One region of the Methylocaldum sp. GT1BB genome, then DNA from elsewhere that is predicted to be linked to it. Evidence: predicted binding sites of a transcription regulator. Region 1 holds the regulator's gene; each other region holds the start of a gene.
What was found. Region 1 encodes HrcA, which represses chaperone genes, less so after heat shock. Its sites were predicted from a motif close to TNTTAGCACTCNNNNNNNNNGAGTGCTAANA; they were not measured.
Positions count from the first base shown of each region.

Region 2: a site for HrcA is predicted at 2,756-2,786, ahead of groES (co-chaperone GroES). Genes of this name have one in related genera too.
Region 3: a site for HrcA is predicted at 8,441-8,471, ahead of groES (co-chaperone GroES). Genes of this name have one in related genera too.

Region 1 covers NZ_CP194902.1:183,774-193,577, reverse strand. The annotation lists gene dnaJ (molecular chaperone DnaJ) at 1-868, opposite strand, end outside; gene dnaK (molecular chaperone DnaK) at 1,092-3,020, opposite strand; gene grpE (nucleotide exchange factor GrpE) at 3,097-3,714, opposite strand; gene hrcA (heat-inducible transcriptional repressor HrcA) at 3,800-4,858, opposite strand; gene bfr (bacterioferritin) at 5,033-5,497, shown strand; gene ACR2TX_RS02160 (NAD(+) kinase) at 5,558-6,442, shown strand; gene recN (DNA repair protein RecN) at 6,445-8,133, shown strand; gene ACR2TX_RS02150 (Rne/Rng family ribonuclease) at 8,297-9,804, opposite strand, start outside.
Region 2 covers NZ_CP194902.1:307,419-317,222, forward strand. The annotation lists gene ACR2TX_RS02610 (VWA domain-containing protein) at 1-375, shown strand, start outside; gene ACR2TX_RS02615 (DUF2905 domain-containing protein) at 379-594, shown strand; gene ACR2TX_RS02620 (c-type cytochrome) at 959-1,279, shown strand; gene ACR2TX_RS02625 (FAD-dependent oxidoreductase) at 1,330-2,601, shown strand; gene groES (co-chaperone GroES) at 2,837-3,127, shown strand; gene groL (chaperonin GroEL) at 3,170-4,798, shown strand; gene ACR2TX_RS02640 (phosphoadenylyl-sulfate reductase) at 4,961-5,698, shown strand; gene cysB (HTH-type transcriptional regulator CysB) at 5,745-6,719, opposite strand; gene ACR2TX_RS02650 (hypothetical protein) at 7,011-7,262, shown strand; gene fdxA (ferredoxin FdxA) at 7,596-7,919, opposite strand; gene ACR2TX_RS02660 (cytochrome P460 family protein) at 8,138-8,638, opposite strand; gene ACR2TX_RS02665 (group I truncated hemoglobin) at 8,988-9,356, shown strand; gene ACR2TX_RS02670 (FAD-binding oxidoreductase) at 9,386-9,804, shown strand, end outside.
Region 3 covers NZ_CP194902.1:2,503,947-2,513,750, reverse strand. The annotation lists gene rplT (50S ribosomal protein L20) at 38-385, opposite strand; gene rpmI (50S ribosomal protein L35) at 415-612, opposite strand; gene infC (translation initiation factor IF-3) at 635-1,159, opposite strand; gene thrS (threonine--tRNA ligase) at 1,181-3,097, opposite strand; tRNA gene ACR2TX_RS12645 (tRNA-Val) at 3,151-3,227, opposite strand; gene ACR2TX_RS12640 (Slp family lipoprotein) at 3,457-4,002, shown strand; gene ACR2TX_RS12635 (Slp family lipoprotein) at 4,036-4,584, shown strand; gene ACR2TX_RS12630 (DesA family fatty acid desaturase) at 4,829-6,031, shown strand; gene groL (chaperonin GroEL) at 6,408-8,045, opposite strand; gene groES (co-chaperone GroES) at 8,088-8,378, opposite strand; gene ACR2TX_RS12615 (helix-turn-helix transcriptional regulator) at 8,590-9,558, shown strand; gene ACR2TX_RS12610 (hypothetical protein) at 9,600-9,785, opposite strand.

The sequences.
Region 1 (9,804 bases):
GCGTTGGAACCTCCAGTTCGCCGCCCAAACAAGCGGTCGGGAAGCTGATCGGAACCTCACAATAGAGATTGGCACCATCCCGGGTAAAAATCGGGTGCTCTTTAACGGAGATTTGTACGTACAAGTCGCCCGGTGGTCCTCCGCTTTCTCCCGCTTCGCCTTCGCCGGCCAAACGGATACGATCCCCCGTGTCCACACCTGGCGGGATCTTGACTGATAGCGTTTTGGTTTCCTGAACACGTCCCTGCCCGTGACAGACGCGACAAGGATCCTTTATTTGCTGGCCCGTACCGTGACAGGTCGGGCAGGTTTGCTGCACGGCGAAGAAGCCTTGCTGCATGCGGATGGCGCCATGGCCCTGGCAAGTAGAGCAGGTCGTGGGTCCCGTGCCCTTCTTGGCGCCGGTGCCATTGCATTCGTCACAAGTTACGAAGGTCGGTACGCGGATCTTGACTTCGGTGCCCGCGACCGCTTCCTCGAGGGTGATCTCCAGGTTATAGCGAAGATCGGCACCGCGTTGCACGCGACTGCCCCGTCTTCGGCCTGTCGCACCGCCACCGAAGATATCACCAAAGACATCACTGAAGATGTCGCTGAAACTTTCGCCGGTAAAGCCGAACCCACCGGCTGCGCCCATGGATGGATCAACTCCGGCATGGCCGAATTGATCATAAGCGGAACGCTTCTTCGGATCGGAAAGCACATCGTAGGCTTCCTTGATCTTTTTGAACTGCTCTTCCGCTTTCGGATTGTCGCGGTTGCGATCTGGATGATATTTCATCGCTAAGCGGCGAAAGCTCTTTTTGATGTCGCTATCGCTCGCGTTTCGCGCCACGCCTAAAAGTTCGTAATAATCTTCTTTCGCCATAACATAAAGAGCCGCAGGGCTTTGCCTGCGGCTAAGTTGGAGTCAATGCGCAGGACGCATCAAACTTGCCCGAAATACTCAGGCGTTAATTCCTCGCCACCTTCCCTCACCCGAAAGCTCGACTGCTTTACGCATAAACTTAGGAGAGGAGGGCGGATGAGCAGAGCAGTTTGCTTCCGCTCATCTGCATTCATGGCACAGTGCCAAACCGAGCGATAAGGCCTTATTTCCGATCCTCTTTCACTTCTTCGAATTCGGCATCGACGACATCTTCGCCTGCCTTGGCTTCCGTCGGTTGTTCGGTTTCAGCGCCGGGCGAACCAGCTGTCTCGCCTTTCTGTGCGTATAAGCGTTCCGCCAGTTTACCCGAAAGCTCGGTCAGATGTTCAGTCTTTCGCTCGATTTCCGCCTTATCGTCACCGTTCATGGCGGTCTTCAATTCACTAATCGCACCTTCGATTTTGCTGCGCTCGTCGCTTTCCACTTTATCGCCAAGTTCGTGCAGCGTCTTGTTCGTTGCATGGATCATGGCGTCTGCGTTATTGCGCGCAGTTACCAGTTCGTGCAGTTTCTTGTCTTCTTCGGCATGCAGTTCCGCATCCTTGACCATACGCTTGATCTCGTCCTCGGTCAGGCCGCTGGAGGCGGTGATGCGGATCGATTGCTGCTTGCCAGTAGCTTTGTCCTTGGCCGACACGTGCAGGATGCCGTTGGCGTCGATATCGAAAGTCACTTCGACCTGCGGTATGCCGCGCGGAGCCGGCGGGATGTCGGTCAGATCGAATTTGCCGAGAGACTTGTTGTCTTTCGCCATTTCACGTTCGCCCTGCAGGACGTGAATCGTAACCGCGGTTTGGTTGTCCTCGGCCGTCGAGAAGACCTGCCCGGTTTTGGTGGGGATGGTGGTGTTCTTCTCGATCAGCTTGGTCATGACGCCGCCCAAGGTCTCGATGCCTAGAGACAACGGAGTGACGTCCAGCAGCAGTACGTCTTTGACCTGTCCACCTAGAACGCCGCCTTGGATCGCCGCACCGAGCGCCACCGCTTCATCCGGATTGACGTCCTTGCGAGGCTCTTTGCCGAAGATGTCCTTCACGAAATCCTGAACTTTCGGCATGCGCGTCTGCCCACCGACGAGGATAACCTCGTTGATTTCGCTGGGCTTGAGGCCAGCATCCTTGAGCGCGGTTTCGCACGGGCCTTTTGTCTTCAAGATCAGATCCTCGACCAAGGATTCGAGCTTGGCACGGGTAAGCTTCATATTGAGATGCTTGGGCCCGCTCGCATCGGCCGTGACGTAGGGCAGGTTGATGTCGGTCTGCTGGCTCGAAGACAGCTCGATCTTCGCCTTTTCCGCCGCTTCCTTCAGGCGTTGCAGAGCCAACGGATCATTGTGCAGGTCGATGCCGTTCTCTTTTTTAAACTCGTCGCAGATGTAATCGATGATGCGCAGGTCGAAGTCTTCGCCGCCAAGATGGGTGTCGCCGTTGGTGGAAAGTACTTCAAACTGATGCTCACCGTCGACTTCGGCAATTTCGATGATGGAAATATCGAACGTACCGCCGCCGAGATCGTAGACCGCAACTTTGATGTCTCCGTGCTTTCTGTCCAGACCGAAGGCCATGGCTGCGGCGGTCGGCTCATTGATGATGCGCTTGACATCGAGCCCAGCAATGCGGCCGGCGTCTTTCGTTGCTTGGCGTTGGGAGTCGTTAAAGTACGCGGGTACGGTGATGACCGCCTCTTTGATCTCCTCGCCGAGAAACGCTTCGGCGTCCTTTTTCAGCTTCATCAATACGCGTGCCGAAATTTCCGGAGGGGCCATTTTTTTGCCGTTGACTTCGACCCACGCGTCGCCGTTATCGGCTTCGACAATCTTGTACGGCACAAGATGTATGTCTTTTTGAACCACAGAATCCTTGAAGCGGCGTCCGATAAGCCGCTTTATGGCATATAAGGTATTCTTGGGATTGGTGATCGCCTGCCGCTTAGCGGACTGCCCGACCAGTACCTCGTTATCGGCCGTAAAGGCCACGACCGAGGGGGTGGTGCGAGCGCCTTCGGCATTTTCGATGACGCGCGGTTTGCCCCCTTCAAGAATGGCCACACAGGAATTGGTGGTGCCCAAATCGATGCCAATAATCTTCGCCATTTAATTCTCCAAATTAATCAATAGCTTGTGGGTTAGGTGTGGGTTTAGCGTTAATATGGGGGCGCCAAGGCTGATTTCAAGCTTGCTCGTCGATGCGCGTGGATTCTGCGGCGGCTTGGGCAATAACCACCATGGCCGGACGTAACAGGCGATCATGGAGGAGATATCCTTTTTGGAAAACTTTTACCACCGTATTGGGCTCGATATCAGTGGTCGGTTGCATCGCCATGGCCTGGTGTAAGTCCGGATTGAACTTTTCGCCTATGGGATCCACTGCTCGGACGCTGAATTTTTCCAGTACCGAATTCAGCTGCTTTAGCGTGAGCTCCATGCCTTCGCGCAATTTCACCACATCCGAGGTCTCTCCGACGGCCGCTTGCAGCCCGAGTTCGAGGCTATCGACCACGGTCAATAGCTCCTTCGAAAATTTCTCCAGAGCATATTTATTGGCATTCTGGAGTTCTTTTTCCGAGCGTCGGCGCAAATTCTCCAACTCGGCCTGGGTGCGTACGAATTTGTCCCAATTCTCCTCCGCTCGGCGAGTTGCTTCGGTCAATTGCTGTGCAAGTTGCTCGATCGGCGTTGGTTCGACAACACCTTCTTCCGTTGTGATTGCCGTGTCGACAGAAGCGGCTTGTTCCGCTTGATCTGGCGCCTTTGGCGCCGATTCGGGCGAAGCCTGGTCTTTGCTCATATAACTGCTCCTCAACGAAAAATAATGAGCCCGTGTGCCTATGCACGCACACAGGTCGACGATTTCTACCAATATGGGTTAAGAATTAAGATGGGGTCAGCGATTTTTGATTCAAGGCGGCCCCCAACAATTTCGCGGTAATGTCAACCAAAGGAATGACCCGCTCATACGCCATGCGGGTGGGGCCGATAACGCCGAGTACGCCTACCGCCTCGCCATTGAGAGAGTAAGAGGCGGTTACCAGGCTGCACTGATCCAGCGCACGATAGCCGGATTCCTCGCCTATAAAGATCTTGACGCCGGGGGTTTCTAGGCAACGGTCTAGTAGATGGACTAAGTCTTCCTTCTGATGAAACGTTTCGAATAAGGAACGGAGCCGCTCCATATTGGCCAAATCGGCAAAATCCATCAGATTGATTTCGCCGGTTAGCACAAACGGGTTCCGACGTTTTCCTTTATCCTTAAGTGCCAAATCCGCGATTTCAGCCGCATCAATAATTTCCTGGCTTAAACGATTCCGCATTTCCTGCAAGTCGTTAAATAGACTCTCGCGGATCGCAGTTAGATCCTTGCCTGCATAGGTTGAATTGAGGAAATTTGCTGCCGCTTGCAAATCGGCAGGCGTGAACTGACGGGGTGAGTGAATGATCTTGTTGTGGACTTCCTGTTCGTTAGTGACCAGGATGACCAGCAAGCGTTGACCGGACAGCGGGATAAATTCGATGTGTCTGAAGGTGACTATCTCCCTGCGCGGCAACATCACGAGGCCCGCCATATGGGTTACTTCCGAGAGGACGCGAGAGGCGGCTTCGAGCAAATCGTCGGGATCTTCCTGAGTATTCAGGTCCTGGCGGAGCTGTCGGATGATGTCTTGCTGCAAAGGTTTGATGGTCAGCAAGGTATCAACAAAAAAACGGTAGCCGGTTACCGTCGGCATGCGTCCCGCTGACGTATGTGGCGATGTGATCAGCCCTATGTCTTCGAGATCCGCCATGATGTTGCGGATCGTCGCCGGGCTTAAATTCAAGCCGGTGTCGCGCGCTAAAGCCCGCGAACCAACCGGCTGGCCTTCGCCGATATAACGCTCCACCAGCACTTTAAGCAAGTGTTGGGCTCGCTCGCTCAATTGGGGATATTTAGGCACCGGTATCCTCGAATGGTGGGGGTTTTAGCACTCGAGACCATCGAGTGCTAAAAAGTTAGCAACCCCTAGATAATGTGTCAAGAAGCTCATACCATATCGAGCAAAGCGGCGTCTAATTAGGTGTAAATCTTAGGTCACCACATGGCGAACGCTTCCATATCCAAGGAGAGAATTATGCAAGGCGACTCGACGGTTATCGATTATCTTAATCGCGTGCTGGGCAACGAACTGATCGGCATCAACCAGTATTTTCTTCATGCGAGAATGTACAGGAACTGGGGGTTGGGCGAGCTCGACAAGCACGAATATGATGAATCTATCGGTAAGATGAAGCGTGCCGACAAGTTGATCGAGCGTATTTTGTTTCTTGAAGGATTGCCAAACTTGCAGGATTTGGGGCATTTGAAGATCGGAGAAAATCCGGAGGAAATGCTCGGCTGCGACCTTCAGTTGGAACTTCAAAGCGTATCTTTGCTGCGCGAAGCGGTCGAGTTTTGTGAAAAGGCCGGAGATTATGTCTCCCGAGATCTTCTGGAAGAGATACTCGAAGATGAGGAAGAGCAGGTCGACTGGCTTGAAACGCAGGCGGAGTTGATTCGGAAAATCGGCCTGCAGAACTATTTGCAGTCTCAGATGTAAGCTGCGGTACCGGTCAGCCCCATTTACAGTGACGCGGGACGCTCGCGGCTTCAGAAACATATGCCATCCATTTTCCGGAACGTAGCCCTAATCGGGAAGCCCGATGCGCCACGCATAGCCGAAACCCTTTCCTCGCTTTACGGACATCTTACCGGGAGATGCCTGCGTGTTTTGGTGCAACGGGACTGCGCTCATTTCGTAGCCGATTCTTCGCCGGAAACGTGTACCGTTGCCGAAATAGGCCAGTGCTGCGATCTCGCAATTGTGGTTGGCGGCGATGGCACACTTTTATCCGCCGCGCGTGTTCTCGCGCAGTTCGAGATTCCATTGATTGGGGTCAATCTGGGGCGATTGGGGTTCCTGGTCGATATTTCTCCGTCGGACGCCGGAGCGAAGCTCGATGAAATTCTTGACGGACGCTACAGTGCCGATGAGCGCTTTCTGTTGCGGGCGAAAATTTTTCGCAACGGTCATGTGATATACGAGCAGACGGCGGTTAACGAAGTAGTCGTGCATAGCGGGAATGCCGCCAGCATGATCGAGATTGAGGCATCGATCAACGGCGTTTTTCTGAATTCGCAACGCTCTGATGGGCTTATCGCGTCAACTCCCACGGGCTCTACGGCTTACGCCCTGTCGGCTGGAGGTCCGATTCTTTATCCCACGCTTAAGGCTATCGTATTAGCGCCGATCAATCCCCATACCTTGTCTAATCGTCCGATCGTGGTGGATGACGACAGCGTAATCGAAATTGCCTTCCGTCCCAGCAAACAATTCAAAGCTCAGGTCGTTTGCGACAATGTGTCGTTTCCTGATGTCGAAATAGAGGATCGCATCGAGATTCGAAGAGAACCTAAGACTTTTCGCATTCTTCATCCGCTTGACTATGATTTCTTTGAGATTCTCAGAGCGAAGCTCAACTGGAGCTCCGGTTATCGAAGCTGACTATGCTTGTCCACCTCAGCATCAGAGATTTGGCCGTCGTCCGATCACTCGATCTGGAGTTTGAGCGCGGATTGACCGTGCTAACCGGCGAGACCGGCGCCGGGAAATCGATATTATTAACTGCTTTGGGGTTGGCTTTGGGCGAGCGTGCCGATTCGGGGTTCATCCGCCCCGGGGCTGCGCGCGCCGAGATCAGTCTTTCGTTCGGCTTGGAGGATGCTGCAGATGCGCGTCGCTGGCTCGACGAAAATGAATTATCGGAGGACGGCGAGTGTCTGGTGCGGCGGGTTATCAGTCAAGACGGCCGTTCGAAGGCTTTCGTCAATGGTCGCCCGGTTACCTTGCAAGCCTTGCAGGAGTTGGGTTCCAGCTTGGTCGAGATACACGGCCAGCATGCTCATGTACATCTTCTGAAGGCAGCGGAGCAGCGCCGGTTACTGGATGAAGCCGCTGGGAACGAATCGTTGTTGGTCCAGATCGGCAATCTCTATGATCGTTGGCGAAGTACTCGGTGCGAGCTGGAAAAGCTTACCAATACAGCCAAGGATCAAGCCGCCCGCGAAGAGTTGTTGCGCTACCAAATCGACGAGTTGGAGCAGCACGACATCTCTGGGCTCGATTACCCGGCCCTAGTTGACGAGCATACACTCCTTGCCAATGTTGGCAAAATTCTCACCACCGGTCAGGCGCAGCTCGAACTCCTCTATGAAGATGAAAGTCAATCGGTCAACGCGCGCCTGGCGCAAGCTATCCATGCCCTATCGGATTTGAGCCGGCTGGCTCCCGAACTGGAAGAAACGACCGCTCTCCTAAATGAAGCGCAAGTGCAAGTTAAAGAAGGGGCATTGCAGCTCCGTCGTCAACTGGAGCGGATTGAGGCCGACCCCGGTCGTCTGGACTGGCTTGAACAGCGCCTTGGCGATATCCATCGTTTGGCCCGCAAACACCAGGTCCGGCCGGAAGAATTGCCTGGACTGCTTGATTCGCTACGCTCGGAATTGAACGGTATCGCCCATGGATCGGAAAGAATCGAAGCGTTGGAGTCGGATCTTCGGCAGGTCCTCACGGATTACGGGAAAGTTGCCGATATGTTGTCCCAACGCCGTCGTACGGCCGCTAGCCGGTTACAGTCACGGATCTCGGAGATGATTCAGGAATTGGGCATGCCACAGGGGCAGTTTTTGGTGGATGTGGGTACCGAGAATGCGAAAGAACCGACCCCGTTTGGCCTGGATCAGGCCGAGTTCTTGGTAAGCGCCAACCCGGGATTGCCGCCGCGTCCTTTGGCCAAAGTCGCGTCTGGCGGCGAATTGTCACGCATCAGTCTAGCCATTCAGGTGGCTGCTACCGACTCCAAGACAGTTCCGAGCTTGATATTCGATGAGGTGGATACGGGAATCGGCGGCCGGGTGGCCGAAATCGTCGGTCAAAAACTGCGCGCGCTGGGACAGGGGCGGCAGGTATTTTGCGTGACCCACCTGCCTCAGGTTGCGGCTCAAGGTCATTACCACTTGTTAGTAGAAAAAGTCAGCACCGATGGGGTAACACTATCGACCGTCCGAAAGCTTTCTCGTGAAGAGAGGAAGCAGGAGATTGCGCGTATGCTTGGTGGAATCCGTGTCACCCAGCAAACCTTGGCGCATGCCGAGGAGATGTTGAATAGCCACTTGCAAAGCGAGTTGGAGGTGTGACTGAGCGCTGAAGATTGTTTAAGAAGTGAACTGTACGAGCCATTTGCAGTGCGACAAAGGCCCTCGGATTATACGGTAGATCTAAGACAAACGAAGAAGTTGTCGGGCGGCAGAGCCGCCCGACAAGTTGACTAGCACGCTATTTCTTTCTCCCTGGCCAAAATCACTCCGTGCCACTTTCGACACTCGATTTGTCCGGTACGACAACGGCAGTAGTGCTCCGACTTTCTTCGGCTGGTCGGTGCTCATCGGTGGCTCGGTTGTCATTGGCCGTCGAGACCACTTCACCCGTTTCGCGGCGATTTTCGTGAATACTGTCATCGGGTCCTTCGCTGGACTCACTTCGTTTGGCGCTAAACCTCTTATCTCGTCTGCCGCGCCCCCGGCGTTTGGCCAAGGATCGGCGAGGCGATTTACGCGCTTCGAGACTCAAATCTTCCGCTTCGGTTTCCTCGCTATCATCCGATGGTGAATCAAGCTCAAAGGACCCGATAACCGGCGTACTAACTGAGCTTATGCTTTCGCGCTCGCCCCGAGATTCCTCGGGCGCCCTGGGCCTTGGCAAATGGACCGCAGGAATCTCCGGCTTTTCCTCTTTCTCCAGCGACGGACGGTCTGGTTCGGTTACGATTTGGACCCCATTGTCGGAAACCAGAGCGGACATGATTGTCTCAGTCGGTGCCTCTTCGGTAGGTTTGTACCCAATCGTTTGACGCTCCGGGATCGGGAGATTGGCGTCTTCGATTTTCTCCGGGGCGATCTCTCTAGCTTGGTTTTGCTGGCCGCTACGCGCTAAGCCGGGCTCGCCCCGCCTCGGGCGTCTCCTGCGCGCCCCCCCGCGTCTGGACTGATCTCGGGTTCGCCGGTCACCATTGCCGAATTCCTGTTTCTCCGGAATTGGAGTTCGGGCTTCGATTTCTCTGGTTTCAAGCATTTCCCCGCTCATTGACTGCTGACGCTGTTTGAAGTCGGCTATCCGATGGGGGCGGTGTTGAGCGACTTGTGAGAGTATCGGCTGAGGCTTTTCGACGACAGCTTCCGCTTCGTCCTCAAGTTTGCCGCCGGTCAAAATCGACCAGAACCGCTTTATGAAGCCACCTGCGGCGTGTTTCCCTGCGCTAGTAATCGGAGCCGGATGAGCGGGCAGGAATTCCTTAACGGCAGGCTCCGCGCTGATTGATGCGCTTTCCCTCGTAAATCTGGGGAGCTCGGATTCAGCTGACTTCAGCATCTGATAGCTCGGTTTCCGCTCTCCTTCTTCCTCTGCGCCAGTGCTTCGCACACGCTGGATTTCATACGCCGGCGTCTCAAGATGTTTGGTCGGTATTACGATAACACTAACTAGGTGGCGCTTTTCGATGTCCGCGACAGCCGAGCGCTTTTCGTTGAGAAGGTAGGTAGCCGAATCTACGGGCAGATGCGCGATAACCTTGTCGGTATTTTTTTTCATCGCCTCTTCTTCGATGATACGCAGTACCGAGAGTGCCAACGACTGTACGCTGCGCACGGAGCCTTGGCCGTTACATCGTGGACAGGTGAGCAGGCTGGATTCACCGAGCGACGGTCGGAGGCGCTGACGGGACATCTCGAGCAAGCCAAAACGAGAGATTCGGCCGATTTGTATCCGGGCTCTATCCGCCTTGATCGCGTCACGTAATCGGTTTTCGACGG
Region 2 (9,804 bases), 120 kb from region 1:
TTGCATCCGACCACAGTGCCGAAATACGATCGCGAAAACCGGCTCATCGGTTATTGGGAAAACACCGATATCGCGCAAATGCCGGAATCCAGCACAGCCTACGAAACAACCGAGACCGTACCCCGACCGCCGCGCGAAGGCTATTATCTTTCCTGGCTGGACGAAAACCATCTACGCGAACTGAGCGCGACAACCGGCCTCCGCTATCATCGTCTGGAAACGCCGGAAGGTCTCATGGACGCATTACGCGCCCCGGAATTCGTCGAGCGCCGCACGACCAAAACCGACATTCGGTGGCTGCTAGGCATCGCAGCACTCTTGCTGTTCGCGACGGTCTACTTGATTGATGGTGGCGAAGCGTCAAAGAGGACTTGAGCGATGTCTTTCGGGAAAATTCTCATCTACGTCGGTATCGGCCTGTTTCTGCTCGGATTGGTCCTATCCTACGCCCCGGGACTGTTCGGCTGGTTCGGAAAGCTTCCCGGTGATATCCGGATTCAGGACGAAAACCGGTACATCTTCATCCCCATCACCTCCATGATCATCATCAGCCTCGTGTTGACTCTGCTGATCAACCTGTTCTTTCGTCGCTAGCCGGCGTCACAACCGCCGAGCTCGAGTCCGCTCGCGTCCATCGTCGCAGCTTCATCTAGCCGCGTGAACACCAGCACGGGTTTCCGCTAATGCCATATCAACTTATTGTTTTATTAGCATATTCTGTAACTCCTTTGGTCACGACCCGGTACGTTAACCCGGTATTCGGGAACAAGAATCCGCCCAGAAAGCGGCCGCGGCATGGAAATTTCAGTACATCCCGTAGGGTTACCGAAACACACCCGAAACCTGCCCCCCACCAAGGGCGACAGAGAAACGTCCCGTCGCGCGGGGAAACTTAAGTGACCGCGCGACGGCAAACGAATTGGCCAAACCTCATTAACGTCACCGAGCGAGGTAACACATGCGTAAATCGTTTTACCCCCTAAGAACGTGTTTCGTATTGATTACTGCCACGGCCACTCCACTAAGCGCCTTTTCCGAGCCTCCCGCCGGACGTCTCCTTGCCGCGCAATGCGCGCAATGTCACGGAACCGACGGTTCGGGCTACGAGTCGCTGGCAGGGGAGTCTGCCGACGAGTTGTATGACGAGCTGATCGAAAGAAAGTACCGCCCGGTCGAGGACATCATGGACAGGCAAGCCCGCGGTTATACCGATGATCAACTACGGTTGATCGCCGACTACCTTGGCTCGCTTCCGCGAGCCTCGTCCTCGGACGACTAGCCTCCTACCGCAGGACCAATGACGCCAACTCCCGACAGGAGAGACTAAATATGACTGCTTTCAACAGACGGCAATTTCTAAAACTCGCCGGCGCAACCTCGCTTGTTGCGGCCATACCCAGAAGTTTGAGCGCCGCGACACCGCTCTCGAATCGAGTCGTCATCATCGGCGGAGGCTTCGCTGGCGCAACGGCCGCCAAATACCTCAAACATTGGGACAATACCATCGATGTCACCCTGGTTGAGCCCAACGCCACACACTACGCCTGTATTTTGTCCAACCTGGTCATCACCGGCGCCATCTCGATGAACCGGATCAACCTAAGCTACGACGGTTTAAGAAATCGAGGCGTCAAGATCGTCCAAGCCATGGCTGCCGCCATCGACCCGGTCGGTAGCAAGGTGGGTCTGTCGAATGGCGCCACACTAGACTACGAGCATCTGATCCTTGCGCCCGGCATCGACTTCATCAACCCGAATCCGGCCGGAGCCGAACGTCTGTACGACCCGAACCTGACGCCCCACGCCTGGAAAGCCGGGCCCCAGACTACCCTGCTCAAGAATCAATTGGCGGCCATGCCGGACGGTGGCGTGTTCGTCATGAACGTCCCCAAAGCGCCCTATCGCTGCCCACCCGGCCCATATGAGCGTGCATGTATCGTCGCCGCTTATCTGAAGCGCAAGAAGCGACGTTCGAAGATCATCGTGCTGGATGCGAACCCAGACATCGTGGCCGAGCCGCATACATTCGGCACGGCATTCAGCCAGACCTATGCAGGAACGCTCGAATACCACGCCAACGTAGGCATTACCCAAGTCAATTCATCGCTCAAGACAATAGACACCACGATCGGCGCGTTGTCGGCGGACGTGCTCAACATGATTCCCAACCAGAAAGCCGGACAGATCGTCTTCGACGCCGGCGTGGTCAACGATCCGACGGGCCGATGGGCGACGGTCGATCCGCTGACTTACGGTTCAACCGTCTACGAAAACATCTATGTGATCGGCGATTCTCAGGCAACGGCACAACCGAAGTCCGGCCACATGGCGAACTCCCAGGCCAAAGTTTGCGTCGACTCGATCATCCGCGCGTTCGTCGGCGAAACACCGGACCCGCAGCCGACGACCAATTCGGCCTGCTTCAGCCCCATCACCGAGACCGAAGCGTCGTGGTTGACTGCGGTTTACCAATACGATCCGACAACGCACAGCATGAAGCGCGTCGAGGATTCGTTCGGCGAAGCGGCGGAGCCGTCGTCGGAAAATTACGAGCACATGTTCCATTGGGCCGACAACATCTTCGCCGATTCGTTTAGGTAGGGCGGCGACCCGCTTTCCACAAGACCGGCCACGCGAGGCCATAAAACCGAAGGCCAGCCTAACGCTGGCCTTCATCTTTTCTGAAATGCTAGCTCGATTCGGTAATCAAAATTTCATATTGCGCCCCTTGAAAACTAAATCCGCATCGCTATATTGTTAGCAGCTCTCGACAGAGAGTGCTAACACTACAGTGTTTTTTTGAGGTTCAAACTTCTTCAAGGAGAAAACAGTCATCATGAAAATTCGTCCCTTGCATGACCGTATCGTCGTAAAACGCTGGGAAGAAGAAAAAACATCCCCGGGCGGAATCGTCATTCCCGACACCGCAAAGGAAAAGCCGATCAAAGGCGAAGTGGTTGCTGTAGGAAACGGAAAAGCCCTGGATAACGGTCAAGTGCGCGCACTGGATGTAAAAGTCGGTGACAAAGTCTTGTTCGGCAAGTATGCCGGTACCGAAGTCAAAATCGACGGCACCGAATATCTGATGCTGCGCGAAGACGACATCATGGGCGTATTCGAAGCCTGATCCACGACCTAACGTTCAGACTGATTTTGGAGGAATTAACTGATGGCAGCTAAAGAAGTCCGTTTTTCCGATGACGCCCGTCAGCGCATGCTGGCCGGGGTTAACGTTCTGGCCGACGCAGTGAAGCAGACCCTGGGCCCGAAAGGCCGTAACGTCGTGCTGGAAAAGAGCTTCGGCGCACCGACCGTCACCAAAGACGGCGTTTCGGTCGCAAAAGAGATCGAACTGAAAGACAAGTTCGAGAACATGGGCGCTCAGATGGTGAAGGAAGTCGCCTCGAAGACGTCCGACGTCGCCGGCGACGGCACCACCACGGCAACCGTCCTGGCTCAGGCCATTGTCCGCGAAGGCTTGAAATCCGTAGCGGCGGGTGCAAACCCGATGGATATCAAACGCGGCATCGATCAGGCGGTCGGCGTGGTCATCGAAGAGCTGAAGAAACTCTCCAAGCCCTGCACCGACAGTAAAGCCATCGCCCAGGTCGGCACCATCTCCGCCAACTCCGACGAGAGCATCGGCAAAATCATCGCCGACGCGATGGACAAGGTGGGCAAGGAAGGCGTGATTACCGTTGAGGAAGGTTCCGGTTTGGACAACGAACTGGATGTTGTCGAGGGTATGCAGTTCGACCGCGGCTATCTCTCGCCCTATTTCATCAACAGCCAAGAAACCATGAGCGTCGAGCTCGAAAACCCGTACATCCTGCTGCACGACAAGAAGATCTCCAACATCCGCGACTTGCTGCCGCTGCTCGAAAAAGTGGCGAAATCCGGTCGTTCGCTGTTGATCGTCGCCGAGGATGTCGAAGGCGAAGCGTTGGCGACCCTGGTAGTCAACACCATGCGCGGCATCATCAAGGTTTGCGCCGTTAAGGCGCCGGGCTTCGGCGATCGCCGCAAGGCCATGCTGGAAGACATCGCCATCCTGACCGGTGGCCGCGTCATTTCCGAAGAACTGGGCCTGAGCCTCGAAAAAGTCGACCTGGGCGATCTCGGCAGTGCGAAGAAGATCCAGATCAACAAGGAAAACACCACCATCGTCGACGGCGCCGGCAAAGCGGAAGACATCAAGGCTCGCGTCGAGCAGATCCGCAAGCAGATCGAAGACACCACCTCGGACTACGATCGCGAGAAACTGCAAGAGCGCGTGGCCAAGCTGGCCGGCGGCGTTGCCGTGATCAAAGTCGGCGCAGCCACCGAAGTCGAGATGAAAGAAAAGAAAGCCCGCGTGGAAGACGCGCTGCACGCAACCCGCGCTGCGGTTGAAGAAGGCATCGTTCCGGGCGGCGGCGTCGCTTTCATCCGTGCTCAAAACGCGCTGAAGGATCTGCAGGGCAAGAACCACGACCAGACCGTGGGTATCGCCATCCTGCGCCGTTCGATCGAGGAGCCGCTGCGTCAAATCGTGACCAACGCGGGCGAAGAAGCTTCGGTCGTCCTGAACCGGGTTCAGGGAGGCGAAGGCACCTTCGGCTACAACGCTGCGACCGGTGAATACGGCGACATGATTCAGATGGGTATCCTGGACCCGACCAAGGTCACCCGTTCCGCGCTGCAGAACGCCGCGTCCGTGGCCGGTCTGATGCTCACCACGGAAGCCATGGTGGCCGAACAGCCGAAGAAAGAAAAAGGAGCCGGCATGCCCGGTGCCGGAATGGAAGACATGATGTAATCGGTTGCTTCCACGACCGAGAACACCAAAGCCCCGCCGAAAACGGCGGGGCTTTTTCGTCTGATCTTATCCCGTTTTTCTATATCAAAAGTTGTTTTTAGAATTTTTAGGATTGAATCTCGTGTGTTACCTTATCCGTCACGGTTTCTACCCCGATACGACATGAGTACTCAATTCTTCGATCTCGATCAGCTTAAAGGCGAACTGGCCGGAAAAAATCCCCGCGCGATTCTCAAGGCGGCGCTGACATGGTTCGACAACATCGCCATTTCCTTCAGCGGCGCCGAAGACGTGGTATTGATCGACCTAGCCAGCAAGCTCAAGCCGGGCATTCAGGTCTTCACCTTGGATACCGGTCGCTTGCATCCCGAAACCTACAGATTGATCGAGACCGTTCGGGAGCGCTACCCCATTCGGCTGGACGTTCTTTCGCCGGATCGCGTGCAACTGGAAGCTTTAGTCAGAGAAAAAGGCTTATTCAGCTTCTACAAAGACGGCCATCACGAATGTTGCAGCATCCGCAAGGTCGAGCCGCTTCGCCGGAAGCTTAGTCAGCTGGACGCCTGGATTACCGGTCAGCGACGCGACCAAAACCCGACTCGGGAAAATTTGGCCGAGATCGAGCTTGACGAAGCTTTTTCCACGCCCGACCATCGCCTGATCAAATTCAATCCGCTCGCGAACTGGTCGTCGGCGCAGGTGTGGGATTACATCGAGGCCTACGACGTGCCCTTCAACGAACTGCATCGTAAAGGTTTCGTCAGCATAGGCTGCGAACCTTGCACTCGGCCGATTCTGCCCAATCAGCATGAGCGCGAAGGCCGGTGGTGGTGGGAAGATGCCGGGAAGAAGGAATGCGGCCTACATGCCGGGAATCTGAAAACAGCTGAAAAAGCTTGAGGATCAACACCGGCCTTGGCGCATCACCAAGCCGGGCATGCGAAAACTAGCGCACCGGCAGCGCGATATTCTCGAACAAGGCATCGACGTCTTTTTGTTCCCGCTGGGTCATGGCTTGTTCCACCAATTCCCGCGTCAGATGCGGCGCGAATAAGCGGATGAACTCGTAAATGAATCCGCGGATGAACATATCCCGCCGCAGCCCGATCTTCGTCGTGCTCAAACCGAACATATGACTGGCATCGAGCGGAATCAGATCGGCGTCCGCGACAGGGTCGTAAGCCATCTTGGCAACGATTCCGACTCCCAAACCGAGCCTTACATAGGTCTTGATCACGTCCGCATCCACCGCAGTCAAAGCTAACTGGGGATGCAGATTTGCCTTCTCGAACGCCTGATCCAGCTGCGAACGTCCGGTAAATCCGAAGACGTAAGTCACGATGGGATACTCGGCGACATCCTGCAAAGTTAGCTCCGCCTTTTCCGTCAATGGATGCCCCTGCTGTACCAAGACACAGCGATTCCACTGGTAACACGGCAGCATGACGAGATTCTCGAAGAGTTCCATCGCTTCGGTGGCAATCGCCATATCGACAACCCCGCGCGACGCCAATTCGGAAATCTGCATCGGCGTGCCCTGGTTGATATTGAGCTTGATCCCGGGGTAACGACGCATGAACTCCTTTATGGCGGGAGGAAGCGCATAGCGCGCCTGCGTGTGCGTAGTGGCGATGGACAGCGAACCGACCTTATTGTCGCGGTGTTCCTGCGCGATATTCTTTATATCCTGGACCTTGCCCAAAATTTCTCCGGCAATCGCCACAATCTGCTTGCCGGCTGCGGTAATCTCCGTCAGGTGCTTGCCGTTCCGCGCGAAAATCGGAAGCCCCAGTTCATCCTCCAAAAGCCGGACTTGCTTGCTAATTCCGGGCTGCGACGTGTAGAGGCTGTCCGCCGTCGCAGAAACATTCAATTCGTGCTGCGCAACTTCCCAGATATAGCGTAATTGCTGCAATTTCATGGCGTCTTCGGCGTCATCCCGAGTGAACGAGGGAAACAAAAATTATACTCTTTTCAATAGCATCATTTCGCAAAGCTCAACTCTAAGGCTGAATTAATCGCGAAAAGCTACCAACCTCGAGCAGCCCCGAATTTCGGCAAATACTCTATCTCTAGGTAAGATCTGCGAGGACTGCTAAACGCCTGTCACCGTTGCCGGTATCGTTTCCGACGAACCGGTTCCCGCTCCACCTCAAAACCGACTCGAAACTGCGGAGCGCTTGTATTTCGGGTGCCTCAGGGACAGGAATTCTTGAAAGCATGGGTCGAGTCGGACTTCCGTTGCGGTGAAGCTGGACAAGTGGGATACGACGCCGTGGCAGGCCATCGGAGCATCAAATTCCGATCGGTGGCCGTAACCACCGTAAAAGGCGAAGGCAAGGGGTACATCGACCGCGGCCATGCGGTCATTTACCGCGGCACCTACGAAAAGTTTCGCGACGAGGACGGATACATCTTTCCACGCGGGGAGCGGATCGCGGCGTGCGAACGCACTTCCGCATGATTACCGAAGATCCTTATGAAGACGATTTCATCGGGATCGAGCCGTATATCTTACAAGACCCCGCAGCCTGGTGCGCACATCCCGGCACGCGCCGCCCAGTTCAGTTTTCCAAGAGCGGACGACAAATCTTGAGCGATTGTGAAAACAGCAGCGGCAGCTGCTGAAACGTGTTCGGTTCAAGACCGACTGTTCACGACAAAAAGGCGCTGCTGACTTCAACAGCGCCCTCGACAGCGGAGATTGAGACTTTTCAGTTGAGGCGACGAAAAGACGAATTATCGAACCCGATTGAACTCCCCGCCGTATAACTCATCGCTAGCCACGACCTTCCGATTATTTTTCGAGATATTGCATCTTGTCCGGTTTGCCGTTCCACTCGTCCGCATCTTCCAAAGCTGGCTTGACTTCCGTGATGCTTGGCCACACTTTCGAAAGCTCCGCGTTCAATTGGATGAATTGTTCCTGGCCCTCCGGAACTTCATCTTCGGAATAAATCGCGTTCGCGGGGCATTCGGGCTCGCATAAAGTGCAGTCGATACATTCATCAGGATCGATGACTAGAAAATTCGGCCCCTCGTGAAAGCAGTCGACCGGGCAAACATCGACGCAATCGGTAAATTTGCACTTGATGCAGTTTTCGGTTACTACGAAAGTCATTTCAAATTTTCCTGTAAGCTGTATGGGTTACCAGATAACAGCCTGTTTCGCTCGTTATTGGACTCGGCTCTATGCGTGCAGTTTCACCGCCCCGCCAAACCCGTTCCAATCTATCTTGCAAGCAGCAGTGACGGGCAGCCTCTTGAAATTAAGAGGCGCATTTTACATGCACCTGGGGCAATTCCCAAGCAACCCCCGCCGATATCGTCTTTTCCGGTTCAAGGCAAATTGATCGGTCCCGTGAATACCCAATCGTTCTGTTGAACAGTCGTGTGGCAGCCGACGCATTCCTGTACAAAATTCGCGTCCTTGCCATAAGGTTCCTGCTTCTCTCCCAGCCAGCGGGCAAAACCCCAGCCGCCCGTTGAAGCATACTTGGCTGAATCCTTGATCATGAACTCGGCATGGACGAATTCACCCGGCACCATGGCCGTGGGATATTTGGGATGGTTTTTTTGCTTTACCACCAGCTTGGCCAGCACCGCTCCATCTGGCCAAGGATTGGTATTTCCGGCTCTCGCCGCAGCAATAGCGACATCATTACCTAAAATGGCACGGAGCGTACTGGTTTCCGGACGCTGAGAAACGGCGATTAGCCGCCAATCTTTATAATTCTGCGGGATCGTAATCCCATTCGGAGCCGGTGCTACATTGGACTGTTCCGCCCAAGCAAACGTCGCGATGACCGCGGCCCCCAAGATCATCATAATTCTTTTCACTGCAAAATCTCCTCTGAGAGTCGTAAAACTTGCCCCCTAGCGAAGACGAACACACGTTAGCACCGGCACTTCACTCGGATAAGGTAAATCCAGCGCTACCGATCGTCGAACCTTGCCAAGGTGTTGCGTCTAGCGGGTGCCGGGGACAAAGGCAGCCGATTTTCGGTCTTTTTGTCCAAGCCTGCAATCCGCAAACCTAGGCCGATTGACAGAGTAGCGTACCGTCTCTTAATATTCATCGAGCACGCATATTAAGTGCAATAAACGCGATTTACGCGTTTTTTTATGCGCGTAAAGATGCATTAATGCTACATGATTGACAGAAACCCATAGTTTTGGAGAACTCTAAATGAGCCAAAGTCTTTTTGAAAAGCTGGGGGGCGAAGCTGCCGTAGACGCTGCCGTCGATATTTTTTACCGCAAGGTCTTGAGCGACGACCGAATCGCGCATTTCTTCGAAAGCGTCGACATGGAGGCACAAGCGGCCAAGCAGAAAGCATTCTTGACCATGGCGTTCGGCGGTCCTCATCACTACTCCGGTCTCGACATGCGGCGAGGCCACGCTCATCTTGTCAAGAACGGATTGAACGACGCTCATTTTGATGCGGTGATGGAAAACCTGGCCGCGACCATGCAGGAACTCAAAGTTCCGGAAGAACTAATTGCCGAAGCTGCGGCCATCGCCGAAAGTACTCGGAACGACGTTCTCGGTCGATAACCCGCGGCTTATTCTGGGGAAGGGTCTCGATGCCGAACATCCGCTACGATGGACAAATCTATTCGCTACGCGACGGTCAGTCCGTTCTTGAGTGTTTGACCGAGCACGGCGCATCCGTGCCGTTCGGTTGTCGCGCCGGTATTTGCCAAGCCTGTCTGATGCGGGCGGAGGTCGGGCGTCCACCGGAAGCTTCGCAAAAAGGACTGAAGCCGACGCTAAAAGCCAAGAATTACTTTCTGGCGTGTATTTGCAATCCGGAAGAAACCCTTTCAGTCTCGTTGCCTGGCAACGAGCTTTCCAGGACCCCCGCGACGATTGTGGGCATGGAGCTTCTAAACGCCGAGATCATGCAGGTCAGCCTGAAAGCCCACGAACAGATCGAGTATCGGGCCGGTCAATTCATCAACCTGTATCAGGGCGAGAATCTGGCGCGAAGCTATTCCGTCGC
Region 3 (9,804 bases), 2.3 Mb from region 1:
CTCGGGGCGAGTCTTTCCCGTGAAGATCAGGCGCGGGCTAACCCTGGGCGATCTTGGCCAATTCAGCGAACGCATCTTTGTCGCGAACAGCCAAATCCGCCAGAACTTTACGGTCGATTTCGACGGACGCCTTTTTTAGGCCATCCATAAAACGGCTATAAGACAGTCCGAATTCGCGTGCCGCGGCATTGATTCTCACGATCCAAAGCGCACGGAATTGGCGTTTTCTCTGTCTGCGATCCCGATAAGCGTATTGGCCGGCTTTGATAACCGCCTGCTTGGCAACGCGATAAACTCGGCTACGGGCGCCGTAATAACCTTTCGCCTGCTTGAGAACCTTTTTGTGCCGGGCTCTCGCAGTGACGCCTCGTTTTACTCTAGGCATGGGCTTCTCTCTCGATGGGCAAGAAAAAATCAGCTATAAGGCAACAAGCGAGTCGCGCTCCGCACATCCGAAGGGTGCAAGGCAGCGGGATTGCGCAGTTGGCGCTTTCTCTTGGTGCTCTTCTTCGTCAGAATGTGACGACGATGCGAATGATTGCATTTGAAACCGCCGGACGCAGTACGCTTGAAGCGTTTCGCTGCGCCGCGATTGGTCTTCATCTTAGGCATATAAATCTCCAACAACTCAAGATTATTTTTTTCTCTTCGGCGCAAGCGTCATGCTTAACTGCTTACCTTCCATTTTCGGAAACTGCTCTACGACGGCGTGCTCCACGAGGTCCGTCTCGATCCGCTTCAGAAGGTCAATGCCTAATTCGCGATGACTCAGTTCTCGACCGCGAAACCGAACAGTGACCTTTGCCTTATCGCCGTCCGATAGAAAGCGAATGAGATTGCGCAGCTTGACCTGGTAATCGCCCTCGTCCGTACCCGGCCGGAATTTGATTTCCTTAACCTGAATCTGCTTTTGCTTTTTCTTGGCCGCTTGCAGCTTCTTATTCTGCTCAAAACGGAATTTACCGTAATCCATTACCCGGCAAACGGGAGGATCGGCTGCCGGCGAAATCTCGACCAGATCCAGATTCGCATCATAAGCAATTTGCCTGGCTTCTCTGGTCGACACGACTCCTACTTGATTACCGTCGGGTCCGATCAACCTGACAGTGGGCGCCGTGATCTCTTCATTCAGGCGCGGCTCTTTTCTTTCAGCAGTGATATCCTATTCCTCCGAACGCAATTATTGAAACGCAGCGCGACTCGCCACCTCGTCGGTAAACTTGCCGATCAAATCCGGCAAGCTGAAACCGCCTAGATCCTGGCCTTTCTGTGTACGAACAGAAACGGTACGGGAATCCAGTTCTTTATCGCCGACGATTAATAAATAAGGCACACGCTGCACGGTATGCTCGCGGATTTTAAAGCCGATCTTCTCATTTCTCAAGTCGGACTTTACCCGAAAGCCTTGTTTTACAAGCTCCGCAGCCAATTCGGCGGCATATTCGGCTTGATTTCCGGTAATGTTGAGCACCACCGCCTGAACCGGCGCCAGCCAAAGCGGAAAATACCCTGCGTAATGCTCGATGAGAATGCCGATGAAGCGTTCCATCGATCCTATGATCGCCCTATGCAGCATGACCGGCGTATGGCGGGCATTGTCTTCGCCCACGTATTCGGCACCGAGACGCCCCGGCATCATGAAATCCACCTGAATCGTCCCGCACTGCCATACCCGACCGATCGCATCCTTCAACGTGAACTCGATCTTGGGGCCATAGAAAGCTCCCTCACCGGGCTGCAATTGGTATTCGATGTCTTGCGCGGCCAAAGCAGCCATCAGCGCAGCTTCGGCCTTATCCCAAATTTCATCGCTGCCGAGCCGCTTGGGCGGGCGCGTGGACAGTTTGTACTGGATATCGGTAAAGCCGAAATCCGCGTACACCTTACGCAAGACACCTATGAATGCGACAACTTCCGCCTGAATTTGATCCTCGGCACAAAAAACATGGCCATCGTCCTGATTGAAACCGCGCACACGCATGATCCCGTGCAAGGTGCCGGAGGGCTCGTTGCGATGACAGGAACCGAATTCCCCGAACCGGATCGGCAGTTCGCGATAGCTATGCAGATGCTGTTTGAAAACCTGGATGTGACCGGGGCAGTTCATGGGCTTTACCGCATACTCTCTATTCTCGGACGCGGTAAAAAACATATTCTCGTGAAAGTTGTCCCAGTGGCCCGAAGCTTTCCAAAGGCTTACGTCCAGAATCTGAGGACAGCGGATTTCTTGATAGCCATTCTCACGGAACACCCGGCGCATGTACTGCTCGACCTGCTGATACAGCGCCCATCCATTGGGATGCCAGAACACCATTCCGGGAGCTTCCTCCTGAGTATGGAACAGGTCCTGCAGCTTGCCGATCTTGCGATGATCGCGCTTATCCGCCTCTTCCAGCCGATGCAGATAGGCGTCCAAATCCTTCTTGTCGGCCCAGGCGGTGCCATAGACACGCTGCAGCATGGCATTGCGGGAATCCCCCCGCCAATAGGCACCCGCCACCTTCATGAGCTTGAAGGCTCTAAGCTTTCCGGTATCCGGCACATGGGGACCGCGACAAAGATCGGTAAAATCCCCTTGCGAGTAGAGGGAGATTTGCTCGCCCTGAGGTATGGCTTCGATAATTTCGGCCTTATAGTGCTCGCCCTGGTCACGGAAAAATTTGACGGCTTCTTCCCGACGCATCACCTCCCGCCTGACGGGAATCGCCTTTGCCGCCAATTCCGTCATTTTCTTTTCGATTGCCTCGAGGTCTTCCGGCGTAAAGGGACGTTCGAAGGCAAAATCGTAGTAAAACCCGTTTTCCACCACCGGACCGATCGTCACTTGCGCGCTCGGATACAACGCCTTAACGGCCTGAGCCAGCAGATGGGCAGTTGAATGGCGAATAATCTCCAGCCCGTCCGCGTCCTTACCCGTGACGATTTCGACTGCGGCGTCATGTTCGACAAGAGTCGACAAATCGACCAGTTTCCCGTCGATTCGACCAGCCAATGCCGCCTTAGCCAATCCCGGACCAATGGACTGCGCCACCTCCATAAGCGTTACGGGGTGATCGAATGTGCGAGCGGAACCATCCGGCAGACGTATCACGGGCATCAGTCGAAACCTCTTCAACAAAAAAAGCATCGCCCAGCGATGCTTTTCGGAATTGGTAGGCGCGATTGGACTTGAACCAACGACCCCCACCATGTCAAGGTGGTGCTCTAACCAACTGAGCTACGCGCCTAAAATCAAGAGACGCAATTATAGAGCTATTTTTTGTTTAATTAAAGCCTTTCGTTCTCATCGCATTTAAGCGGCAAAATTTCACGGGTGGCAACGACGGGAATTGGTTATGATGGCCACTAGATGTGAATTCGGCAGGAGCAGTTCTGTCCAATTAAGAGGAAAGCAGTTCCGCAAGGGTGATAAACATGGCCATGTCACCGATCGAAACCTCGATTTCGGAAGTTTGTTTGGGTAGATCGAAGTTGTTCCGATTAGTATTGTTATGGATAACGCTCTTAAGCATAGCGGGGTGCGCAACCAGCCCGTTTTCGAAACCCATTCGGACGGCGACGAAAACGCAGCCATCGTTCTCGGAAATCAGCGCCCGCCCCGACGCCTACAAAGGCAGGACGGTCATGCTGGGCGGCGTGATCGTCCAAACCAGCAACCGCCCACAGTTCACCGAAATCGAAGTCTTGCAAAAACCGCTAGAAAGTTCGGATCGCCCGGAAGACGTCGACACTTCCGCCGGACGATTCCTGATTCACTGCAACCGCTTCCTGGATTCGGCGGTCTATGCGAAGGGACGCGAAGTGACGGTCGCCGGAGAGGTCCAAGGCAAGGAAACCAAGCCTCTCGATCAAATCAACTACACCTACCCGGTAATCGGTTGCAAGGAAATTCATCTTTGGGCCAACCGGCCGACTTACACCTATTATCCGACGCCATACTGGTACGATCCTTGGTGGCGAGGCTGGCCCGGCTATTACCCTTATTGGTACCCTTATTGGTAAGACTCATTCAACTCAAAAGGCTGCAACGCTACTGTGAGAGAATCTCGGATCTCGAAAAAGGACATCCGATCCGGCTACCCAATATCCTGGCCCCGCTTTCTCGGCCTGGCCGCCTTACTTGCGATCACGCTACAACTCAGCGGTTGCGGCTCGGTACTGTCGCGAGCGACCATGGACCAGGTCGATCCGAAACTTTCGCCCGAAACTGTCCTGAATAACCCAAAAGCGTTTATCGGCCAAGCCATTCTCATCGGCGGAACTATCCTTAGCGCCGAAAATCTACAGGAAGGCACGTTAGTCGAAGTACTGACCTATCCCACCGATAGACGAGGCGAGCCGGAACTCAGTGAGCCCGCATTGGGCCGATTCTTAATATTGTATCCCGGCTATTTAGACACACTCATCTACGAACAAGGCCGGCGAATTGTTGCAGCCGGTCGCGTCATCGGCGAACGCACGACGGAAACCGGCGAAGCGACTCGTGCATTTCCGTTGTTACGTCCTTTGGAGATCAAACTGTTATCCGAATATGACACCGGACCTCGGATCGGTATTGGCTTAGGCGTTGGATTTGGCTTTTGATCGATGATCATAGCCTCGCGTCTTGCCGGTCCCTGCAACACTCAATCCCACCCGATAAACCAGTTAGAAAACGTGCGGATTGAAAATCCATTCGATGCTATCCAAAATGGCGTCGCGTGCATTCGCCAAGGCGGATGCTTTTTCCAATTCGTGCTCTTTGAGGCAACTCTATGGAAAGATTTGCAGCCCCTTAAGGATTGTTAGTTAATGCCCATCTCTTATTTTTTATTTTTATAGTGAAAAAATGATTAACGGTTTACTCGACCTCCCCTGGTGGGGACTTATTGCCGTTACGCTCGGTCTGACCCACATCACCATTGCCAGCGTCACGATTTTCCTACATCGCCACCAGGCGCATCGCGCTTTGGACCTTCATCCGGCGGTCAGCCATTTTTTTCGGCTCTGGCTGTGGCTGACAACTGGCATGGGCACCAAGGCCTGGGTCGCGATTCATCGCAAACACCACGCCAAATGTGAAACCCCGGAAGACCCCCATAGCCCTCGCGTGTTTGGCATAAGCAAGGTCTTATGGGAAGGCGCGGAACTCTACCGGACCGAAGCAGCCAATCCGGAAACCTTGGATCAATACGGCTACGGCACGCCTGATGACTGGCTGGAGCGAAAACTTTACTCGCCGCACCCCGGTCTTGGCGTCGCGCTTATGTTTCTCGCCGACGTTGCGCTGTTCGGCTTCTTCGGCATTACCATTTGGGCCGTACAAATGCTCTGGATTCCCTTTTGGGCAGCGGGCGTAATCAACGGCCTGGGGCATTTCTCCGGTTATCGCAATTTTGAAACCCGCGATGCGTCCACCAATCTCTTCCCGATAGGCTTACTGATCGGCGGCGAGGAACTTCACAATAACCACCATGCCTATCCCTCTTCGGCGCGGCTATCCTCCCGTTGGTGGGAATTGGACATCGGGTGGGCCTACATTCGCCTGATGGAACTATTGAAGTTAGCAACGGTTCGCCGGGTTGCTCCAAAAATTCGCATTCTTCACGACAAGAAATTGATCGATTTGGCGACAATACAGGCCGTAATGCGTAACCGGGTCCATGTGCTGGCTTTATACGGCCGTAGCGTGGTGCTTCCGGTCCTGCGTCAAGAATTAAAGACTGCCCTCCCGGCATCCCGACGCCTGCTCCGCGATGCAAAGCCGCTCTTGGTTCGAGAGGATATCCAATTCGATGAGGCCGCCACCCACATCCTTGATCGAGCACTGAACTTGAGCCAAACACTTCACACCGTTTACCAATTCAAGGAGGAATTGAAACAGCTTTGGGCGAACTCTTCAGTCGGCTACGAAGCACGTGTGCAGTCGCTCAGAGAGTGGTGCCAACGAGCGAAGGAGACTGGCATCCAATCACTTCATGAGTTTGCCGACTTGTTGCACGGCTATACCATTACAAATCGGCTGTCCGTCAATTATTTACCCAGCACTTAAGCCAAGCACCACTCACATGCTGCCGTGCGGCGTCTCATGTGAGTCATGATATGGTCGGGAAAGTAGCGACCTGTTCATCCAGGATCAGGCTTTCTCGGCCTTCCGCAACGATCATTTGCGATTGATAAGAATCCCCGATTTACTTGGCGCACCGGTCCTTAGGTCGGCAATCCATAGCGACAAACCCATTGCGTAGAAAAAGGATTTTCGACTTACAAGTCGTGCAGCGCTGTAAGCCGGAATAAGCATTTCCGCGGGTTTATCCATGTAGCTTTGGACAGCGATGCCAAGGACACGGGCCCAAAGCTGAAAATGCTTCAAAAAAAAGCCCCATCCGAAGATGGGGCTTTTTTACACTTAAATGATCGGTCGGCGATTACATCATGTCGCCCATGCCGCCCATTCCACCCATGCCTGCCGGCATCGGAGTCTCTTCCTTCGGCTCTTCGGCAACCATTGCCTCAGTGGTGATCATGAGACCCGCCACGGAACCGGCGTTCTGCAGCGCGGTACGGGTCACTTTCGCCGGGTCCAGAATGCCCATGGCGACCATATCGCCGAATTCGCCGGTTGCTGCGTTGTAGCCGAAATTTCCGGAACCCTCGGCTACCTTGTTCAGAACCACGGACGACTCGTCGCCGGCATTGGCCACGATCTGGCGCAGCGGCTCTTCCATCGCGCGGCGGGCGATGCTGATGCCGACATCCTGATCGTGGTTTACGCCTTTCAGATCCTTGATCTTTTGCAGAGCGCGGACCAGAGCCACGCCGCCGCCCGGCACGATGCCTTCTTCAACCGCAGCGCGGGTCGCGTGCAACGCGTCTTCCACGCGGGCTTTCTTCTCCTTCATCTCGACTTCGGTGGCCGCGCCGACCTTGATCACTGCCACACCGCCGGCCAACTTCGCCAAGCGCTCTTGCAGCTTTTCTCTATCGTAGTCCGACGTGGTCTCTTCGATCTGCTTACGGATCTGGGTGATACGGCCCTGGATTCTTTCCTTAGCGCCGGCGCCATCGATGATGGTGGTCTCTTCCTTGCTGATCTGAACCTTCTTGGCATTGCCCAAATCGTTCAGACTCGCTTTCTCCAGGCTCAGACCCACTTCTTCGGAAATTACGGTGCCGCCCGTCAGGATAGCGATGTCTTCCAACATGGCTTTACGGCGATCGCCGAAACCGGGCGCTTTAACGGCGCAAACCTTGATGATGCCGCGCATGTTGTTGACGACCAAGGTCGCCAGCGCTTCGCCTTCGACATCTTCCGCGATGATCAGCAGCGGACGACCGGCTTTAGCGACGCCTTCGAGTACCGGCAGCATGTCGCGGATATTGGAAATCTTTTTCTCGCAGATGAGGATCAGCGGGTTTTCCAGCTCGGCGCTCATGCTTTGCTGATTGTTGATGAAGTACGGCGACAAATAGCCGCGGTCGAACTGCATACCTTCGACGACATCCAGGCTGTTTTCAAGGCCCGAACCTTCCTCGACCGTGATCACGCCTTCCTTGCCCACCTTGTCCATCGCTTCGGCAATGATCTTGCCGATGCTCTCGTCTGAGTTGGCGGAAATGGTGCCGACTTGAGCGATCGCGTTGCTGTCGGTGCAGGGAACGGACATCTCGTGGATAGCGTCGACGGCGGCGGTGACCGCCTTGTCGATACCGCGTTTCAGATCCATAGGATTCATGCCGGCGGCCACGGCCTTCAGGCCCTCGACCAGAATCGATTGCGCCAGAACGGTGGCGGTGGTGGTGCCGTCGCCCGCGACATCGGAAGTCTGAGACGCGACTTCCTTCACCATCTGAGCGCCCATGTTTTCGAACTTGTCGGAGAGCTCGATATCTTTCGCCACGGATACGCCGTCCTTGGTGACGGTCGGCGCGCCGAAACTCTTTTCGAGCACCACATTGCGGCCTTTCGGACCCAAGGTCACTTTCACCGCCTGTGCCAGAATATTGACCCCGCGAACCATGCGGATCCGCGCGTCATCACCGAATCTTACGTCTTTCGCTGCCATTACGATTTACCTTCGTTGGTTGATGTTGAATTCCGGGCGTGCTCAGTCTTCGAGCACAGCCATGATGTCGTCTTCGCGCATGACAAGGATATCCTCGCCATCGAGTTTCACCTCGGTGCCGGAATATTTGCCGAACAGCACCTTGTCGCCCGCTTTGACTTGCAGCGCGCGCACTTGCCCGTTATCCAGAGTCTTGCCGTTACCCACCGCAAGAACTTCACCGCGCATCGGTTTTTCCGCAGCCGTATCCGGAATCACGATTCCGCCCGGCGAAGTCCGCTCCTCTTCGAGGCGCCTCACGATAACACGGTCATTCAAAGGACGAATTTTCATCATACTCTCCTGTTCCTACTGATGATGTATTGACTGACGAGCGGTCGACCAGACCCTAGCTTTGTTAGCACTCGACTAAAACGAGTGCTAATCATAGCCGTCGAATATTTCATGTCAAGATCAACGCTCCCCCACCACATGTGGAAGAGCTGCGCGAATCCGCGTTTTTCCTGGGTTAAGATTCGTGCGCAACCAGCTTCGAGAAAAGAACATGGACCGCACCGAACGCTTCTACAAAATCGATCAACTGATCCGCGACCGGGAAAACGTCTCTCAAAAGGCGTTTCTTGAAGAATTGGGTATATCGGCAGCCACTTTCAAGCGTGATATCGAATATATGCGTAGTCGATTCAACGCGCCGATCGTTTGGGACCGAAAAACCCGCGGCTACCGCTTCGGGCCCCATGGCGGCGATGCGGCCTACGAGCTGCCCGGCCTTTGGTTCAACGCCTCGGAAATTCACGCTCTTCTCACCATGCGCCAACTGCTCGCAGACCTTCAGCCCGGACTGCTCGAACCGCATATCCAGCCGCTGCTCGCTCGCCTCAATGCCCTGCTCGGCGCCGGCGATCACGAGTGGCAGGAAGTCGAAAAACGGGTCCGGGTGTTCCATGTCGCACGGCGAACGGTGGATCTACAGCATTTCGAAGTGGTTGCGACGGCTCTGCTCAGACGCCGCCGGCTGCGAATTGTCCATTACAACCGCAGCACCGATGAAACATCCGAACGCACGGTGTCGCCGCAGCGCCTGATCCACTACCGCGAAAACTGGTATTTGGACGCCTGGTGCCATCTCCGTGAAGCGATCCGAAGCTTCGCCGTGGATGCGCTCCGCTCCGCATCGGCGCTCAACGAACCCGCCGTAGACATCCCGGACGAAGAGCTGGATCGAGAACTGGCATCCGGTTACGGCATCTTCTCCGGCGCCGAAATCCACTGGGCGGAATTGCGTTTTACGCCCGAACGCGCGCGCTGGGTCAGCCATGAAATCTGGCATCCCAAGCAAAAGACCCGGTTCGAGCCGGACGGCAGTTACACCCTCGAAATCCCCTACGCCGACGACCGCGAACTGATCATGGACATCCTCAAGCATGGCGCGGACGTCGAAATCCTCGCTCCCGAATCGCTCAGGAGCAAACTGCAAGAAACGGTTCGGGCAATGGCGGCCCGCTACGAATAAAAATTTTTACCGATAGAGTTAGTGGCTCACGCCCTGAGCGACTACCTGTCGTAGAGTATCTCCGTCGTTACACCCATCGGAGATACGATCATGTTCAACGTCTTCTCTTCCATCCGCAAAATCCGGAACGCTCGGGCTTCTGCAAGCTCCGCCACCAGCCATCCCGCCTGTCCTTTACAGCCGAGCCCGTTATCCCGCCAAACGCCGGATGCTTCGGCGCGCGTCAACTACGATATTCCGACGTAC